DNA from 3 places in the Simplicispira sp. 125 genome. Region 1 is predicted to be linked to each of the others. Evidence: predicted binding sites of a transcription regulator. Region 1 holds the regulator's gene; each other region holds the start of a gene.
What was found. The regulator HrcA, encoded in region 1, represses chaperone genes, less so after heat shock. The targets are predictions, from matches to a motif close to TTAGCACTCNNNNNNNNNGAGTGCTAA.

Region 1 (2,188 bases):
AGCGTGTCAAAGTAATTCCAGCCCCTGGGATGCAGAAAACGGACGCTGTACTCGGACCGGCGCACCAGTATGCGGTCGCCATGCAGTAGGGACGCGAGCGATTGCATGTCGAAATTGGCACTGGCATCGCGGCCACTCACCAGTTCAATGGCAATTTCCGTGATGTCGGCAAGAACGATGGGGCGGTTCGACAAGGTGTGGGGTGCAATGGGCACCAATACCCAGCCTGGGATCGATGGATGGAGCATGGGCCCGCCAGCGGAAAGCGCATAGGCCGTAGATCCGGTGGGCGAGGCAATGATGAGGCCGTCCGCGCGCTGGTTGGCCACAAAATGGCCATCGACCTCCACCCGCAACTCCACCATGCCTGACGTCGCACCTCGATTGACCACGACATCGTTCATGGCGAAGGCGTCAAAAACAATCCGGCCTTCTCTTTCTACCCGGGCATGCATCAGGGGCCGGTGGTCTTCCTCGTATTCGCCATGCAGCATGGGTGTGAGGGTCGTCTGGTAGTTCTCTAGCGGAATGTCGGTGACAAATCCGAGGCGCCCTTGATTGATGCCGATCAGAGGCGTGCCGTGTCGTGCCAACTGGCGGCCAATACTCAGCATGGTGCCGTCGCCTCCGACCACAAGACCCAGGTCGCATTGCTCGCCAATCGCGTCAGCATCCAGCGTGGGATGCTGGTCCATGCCGGTCGCTGCGGCGGTGCGCGTTTCCATGGCCACTTTGCAGCCCTGGCTCAGCAAAAAATCGGCAATGTCTTCCATCAATTGCCGAGACCCTGCTGCAGCCGTGCCAGCAACCTGGGACTGGTACTTGCCGATCAGTGCGACATGGCGGAAGTAAGGTGTCATATTGAAATTACATCACTAAAATCAACACATGCTGGATGACCGTGCCAAGTTGTTGCTCAAAGCGTTGGTAGAGCGCTATATCGAAGATGGACAACCCGTCGGTTCGCGTACGCTTTCGCGTGCTTCGGGGCTTGAACTCTCTCCGGCGACTATCCGCAATGTCATGGCTGACCTGGAAGAGTTAGGGCTGATTGCAAGTCCGCATACCTCTGCAGGACGCATACCGACTGCCAGAGGGTATCGACTGTTCGTGGACACTATGCTCACGGTGCAACGCGAACAAATCACCTCACATGCATTGGCGCCTGAGCAGCCGCAGAAGGTGATCGCGAATGCAGCGCACATGCTCTCCAATTTGTCGCAGTTTGTGGGTGTGGTCATGGCGCCCCGCCGGTCTTCCGTGTTCCGGCATATCGAGTTCCTGCGCCTGTCCGAACGGCGGTTTCTGGTCATCATTGTCTCGCCCGATGGAGACGTGCAGAACCGGGTGATCTTTTCCGAGACTGACTTTACGCAGACGCAATTGCTGGAAACCGCCAATTTTCTGAACGCTCACTATGCCGGGATGGCAATGGAGAAGGTTCGGGAGAGAATAAAAACCGAAGTGGAGTCGCTGCAGGGCGAAATTGCAGCGCTGATGAAGGCCGCTGTCAACGTCAGTTCTGAGGCGCTCACGCAAGCCCAGGAAGAGGTGGTCATCTCCGGTGAGCGCAACCTGCTGGCTGTCAGTGATTTTTCGAAAGACATGGGTAATTTGCGTCGGGCTTTCGATCTGTTCGAACAAAAAACGCAGATCTTGCGCTTGCTTGATGTCTCCAGCCAGGCAGAAGGGGTGCGCATTTTCATCGGCGGCGAAAGCCAAGTGGTTCCTTTTGAGGAGCTCTCCGTGGTCAGTGCCCCTTACGAGGTGGATGGGCAGATCGTAGGCACCTTGGGTGTCATTGGTCCCATGCGCATGCCTTATGAAAAAATGATCCAGATCGTGGACATCACGTCCAGGCTGGTCTCGAACGCGCTAAGTCACCACAAGTGAATCTACAATAGACAGCTTGAATGGGCCGTTAGCTCAGTTGGTTAGAGCAGAGGACTCATCGAAATGGTGACCACGGAAAGTAATTTCCGTCGGAAAACCGGGTGAACTCAAGGAAACCTAAAGCGCAAGCCAAGGCAATCTTGAGCCAAGCCCGCCGAAGGCAGGTCGAAAGACCGGTAGGCGGGAAGGTGCAGAGACTAGGACGTGAGGAGCCCATCCGATAAGCGTCCCCCGAGCGCCCGGCACCCCAACAGTTCGGCTGTGGGTGATGACATAGTCCAAGGAGTGGGGAAAC
Region 2 (2,188 bases), 2.0 Mb from region 1:
TCATGGCCGCCACCTCGATTTGGCGGATGCGTTCGGCGCTCACGCTGTAAACCGCTGCCAGTTCGTGCAGCGTCATGCCGCCCGAACCATCGTCGTTGACCTTGAGCCAACGCTCTTCCACGATGCGGCGGCTGCGTTCATCCAGGCTGGAGAGGGCTGTGGCAATGCCGTCGGTGGCCAGTTCGTCACGCTGGCGCGACTCGATCATGGACGTGGGCTCGTGCGCGACATCGGCCAGGTAGGCAATGGGGCCAAAGGCCTGCTCACCATCGTCCGAAGGTGCGGGATCCAGCAGCACATCGCCGCCCGACATGCGCGTCTCCATCTCCATGACTTCTTCGCGCTTGACCTTGAGCTGCGCTGCCACCAGGTCGATTTCATGCTCGGACAGCGTATTGCGGTGCGTGTCGTTGGCGTCAACGTCGGCCTTGAAGCCTTGCTTCATTGAGCGCAGGTTGAAAAACAGCTTGCGCTGGGCCTTGGTGGTGGCCACCTTGACCATGCGCCAGTTCTTCAGGATGTATTCGTGGATCTCGGCTTTGATCCAATGCATGGCGTAGCTGACCAGACGCACGCCTTGATCCGGGTCGAAGCGCTTGACCGCCTTCATCAGACCAATGTTGCCTTCCTGGATCAAGTCGCCGTGCGGCAGCCCGTAGCCCAAATACTGGCGCGAGATTGAAACCACCAGGCGCAGGTGTGACATCACCAACTTACCGGCGGCATCCAGATCGTTGTCTTTGCGCAAGGCACGTGCGGCCGACTGCTCTTCTTCAGGGGTCAGCAGTGGCAGGCGGTTGACCGCTGAAATGTAGGCGTCCAGATTGCCCAGCGGCGGCACCAGCGCCCAGGGGTTGGCAGGGGCCAGGGCCGTCGTTGCGGATCCAGATTGAATGGTCATTCTAGAATTCCTTTCCTCAATATCATCATATTAGCACTCTCTTCGAGGGACTGCTAAACCCGAAGTTCCCCTGGGGGCTAGGGTGTAGGTTTTACGAATTTTTGAGTGAAAATGGCTCCTGACGCTTAATGGATAAGCGCTAATAGCTATAAAAATAGTAGCGTAATGCCGTGATTTCTTTGTTCCATGAGGAACCGGGGCAGCCTACCCAAGGAGAACTGTATGAAACTGCTGGAGGCTTGCGCTGAACTGAGCGCCGTCACAACCACGGTGGCCACCGCGCAAGAGGCCCGGCGTCTGGCGCAGGCCGTGCTGCAGCAGCGCCTGGCCGCCTGTGTGCAGATTGAGGTGATCGCCTCGCACTACCACTGGAAGGGCACGCTGCATGAAGAAAGCGAGCACCGTCTGGTGTGCAAGACCCTGCCTGTGGCCGTGCCGGCGCTGCTGGGTTTGTTGCGGGCGCAGCATCCCTACGCATTGCCTGAGCTGGTGGTGCAGCCGCTGCGGGCCACGGCGGAATATGCCGACTGGGTGCGACAGGAGATTCAGACGGTCTCCTGAAGCGCGTCAGACCGCCAGGTCAATCTGTTGCACGGTGCCTGCGCTGCCGTCTTCGCGCAGATAAATGCTGGTCGAGCGCACGGCGCCCAAGGCGCTGCTGTGTTTGCCGCGCAGGGCAAAGGGGCTGTCGGCCGATGCCAGGTGCAGGCTGCTCCAGGTTTCCTCGCGGTGGGTGCGCTGCATATCCAGCAGCAGGGTGAAACGGATTTCCTGCCCGTCGGCGGTACGTACAACGCCTTCGGCAGCGAATGGGGTGTGTTCCGATTCTTCCACCCGTGTGTGCTGCTCGACCACCAGGCCAAAACCGGCACTGCGCGCGGCTTGCGGGGCGGGTGATGGGCTGGCAGGGGCAAACTCCGTGGCAGCGGGCGCCGGTTCGGCCTGCAGGGGGCTGATTTGGGCGAGCACACCGGTCATACGCTCGATCTGGTCGCGCACCATGGCCAGGCGGGGCGTCAGGCTCTCTTGGGAGTCTGCGGGTGTGGTGGCGCGGGTGGCGCCGTGTTGTGCGTGCCGGTGCAGGGCCGAAGAGGTGATTTTCATGGGACACCCTCCATGGCATGGATGGAGGGTTATCAGTCCGGTTGCGGCAGAGCTTGAGCGCTGCGACCGATTGAGCCTGCCAGTACCCTCTGCTCGAAAGCCTCCAGCGGTTCTGGCCGACCAAAGAAGTAGCCCTGGAAGGCCGGGCAGCCGTGCTCCTGCAAAAAGCGGTGGTGTTCTGCG
Region 3 (2,188 bases), 2.1 Mb from region 1:
CGATTTCCTTGGAGGTGGTGGTGGCCTTGGAGGCTTTCTTCAGCTCAGCGACCAGGGCTGTGACAGCCTTGTCGATGCCGCGCTTCAGATCCATCGGGTTCATGCCGGCGGCCACGTACTTCATGCCTTCGCGCACGATGGCCTGGGCCAGCACGGTGGCGGTGGTGGTGCCGTCACCAGCGATGTCGGAGGTCTTGGAAGCGACTTCCTTGACCATCTGCGCGCCCATGTTCTGCAGCTTGTCCTTGAGCTCGATCTCCTTGGCGACGGACACACCGTCCTTGGTCACGGTGGGGGCGCCGAACGAGCGCTCGAGCACCACGTTGCGGCCTTTAGGGCCCAGGGTGGTCTTGACGGCGTTGGCCAGAATGTTTACACCTTCGACCATGCGTGCGCGGGCTTCGCCGCCGAAAACTACGTCTTTTGCTGCCATTTTGGAGCTCCTGAATATGGGTTAAATACGGTTCCAGCGCCCGTCTGTCAAGCGCTGTAAGCTATCAATAAAGTAGCTTGCGAATTACTTCTCAACGACGGCAAAAAGGTCGTCTTCCTTCATGACCAGCAGCTCGTCGCCATCGACCTTGACGGTCTGGCCGCTGTACTTGCCAAACAGAACGCGGTCACCGACCTTGACGCTCATGGCGATGCGCTCGCCGTCTTCGTCGTGCTTGCCCGGGCCCACGGCCAGCACTTCACCCTGGTCGGGCTTCTCGGCGGCGTTGTCGGGGATGAAGATGCCGGAGGCGGTCTTGGTTTCGCTTTCGATGCGCTTGACGATCACACGGTCGTTCAGGGGGCGAAGTTTCATTGCATATCTCCTGGATTCAAAAAACACTTGCGATGCAAAGCGCCTGATAGGCAGGCGCTCAGTAATTTCAGCTCGATATGGGGTGCTGCTAGCACTCACGTCGGGCGAGTGCTAATGATAAGGGCATTTGGCGGCGTTTCAAGAGGAGGGCCTTTGCCACCATGGCAAAAGCCACCATTTCTGGTGGCCGATGCGGTGGCGCGGCGCACCAGGGTACGGGGCCCAAGCGGGGGGAAGTCGCGTCTAGCTTTGAGCCTCGGCAGGCGCCAGCAGGCCCAGAAAGCTGTCGAGGATATGAAAATGGTCCTCGAAGTATTCGTCTTCCAGCCCCGCAAGTGCGTCGATGGCCACCCATTCGGCCTGTGCGGCGTCGTCATCGGCAAGCACGTGCGGTGGTGGTCGATCGCCCAGGTCGAAGTAGTGCGCATGGGTGATGGTGCGCCCGCGTTGGCTGCGCGCCGGATGGTCGAAAACGCGTACCGCCTGGAACGCCTGCGCCAGCGCATCCGGTGGCAGGTCGCAATGGGTTTCCTCCGCCAGTTCGCGCAGGCAGCTTTGCCACAGGGTTTCGTTGGATTCAATAAACCCACCGGGCAGTGCCAGCAGGCCGCGCCCTGGTGCATGGGCGCGCCGGATCAGCAGCACCTGGTTGCGGCAGCGCAGCAGTGCATCGACGGTGACAAAAACAGGCGGATAGGGCGCTGCAGACCACGCTTGGCGGGCCGCCTGCAGTGCGTGCCACTCGCCCTGCAGTGCGCTGTAGGCGGGGTGCAGGGCAAATTGGCGCAGAAAATCGAGACTGGAATCGGGCAACTCGTCCTGTATCTGGGCCAAGGCTGCTTGGGCGTGGCCCGGTGCGGCCGAAAAATAGGCGGCGCGCAAGGGCGTGGCATCGGTGTCGGTCTGCCGAGCCAGGGCGCGCAACTCCCAATGGGGAAAGCTGCGCAAATAACCGCTGGTGGCATCCTTGAAGTGCCCGATCAGGCAGATTTTGGTCCGCTCCGGCGATGATTCGCCCTGCTGCACAAGGCAATCGTGCACGCTCGCCTGCACTGCGTGCGCCCACCGGGCTTCGTCGAAGTAGTCGCGTATCGGAAGCATGTGCACCCGTGCCTGGTCGGACTCGGGTAGCGCACCGTGCAGCAAGGCGGCACGTTCTTGCCAGGTGAAAGGGTTGCGCGGCGAACGCGCGGCATGGGCAGAGCCCAGCACGACAATGACCTGGCGCGCTGCGGCAAGTGCATCGCGCAGCAGTGCCAGGTGGCCGTTGTGTACGGGCTGGAAGCGCCCAATGAGGATGGCGGTGTCGTACATGCTTTGAAAAAATGAACTGCTGGCGCTGGTGTATGCAGCGCAGGTGTTGATTTTCAGTCAAATGGG

Region 2: the regulator HrcA is predicted to act here: its motif matches at 932-958, upstream of rpoH (RNA polymerase sigma factor RpoH).
Region 3: the regulator HrcA is predicted to act here: its motif matches at 897-923, upstream of groES (co-chaperone GroES).

The regions. Positions count from the first base shown of each region.
Region 1 is NZ_QEKM01000001.1:91,549-93,736, forward strand. Features, by position in the region: gene C8D04_RS00450 (NAD kinase) at 1-860, opposite strand, end outside; gene hrcA (heat-inducible transcriptional repressor HrcA) at 889-1,893, shown strand.
Region 2 is NZ_QEKM01000001.1:2,084,444-2,086,631, reverse strand. Features, by position in the region: gene rpoH (RNA polymerase sigma factor RpoH) at 1-901, opposite strand, end outside; gene cutA (divalent-cation tolerance protein CutA) at 1,124-1,462, shown strand; gene C8D04_RS09715 (hypothetical protein) at 1,469-2,005, opposite strand; gene C8D04_RS09710 (EAL domain-containing protein) at 2,038-2,188, opposite strand, start outside.
Region 3 is NZ_QEKM01000001.1:2,227,599-2,229,786, reverse strand. Features, by position in the region: gene groL (chaperonin GroEL) at 1-433, opposite strand, end outside; gene groES (co-chaperone GroES) at 518-808, opposite strand; gene C8D04_RS10480 (NUDIX domain-containing protein) at 1,052-2,122, opposite strand.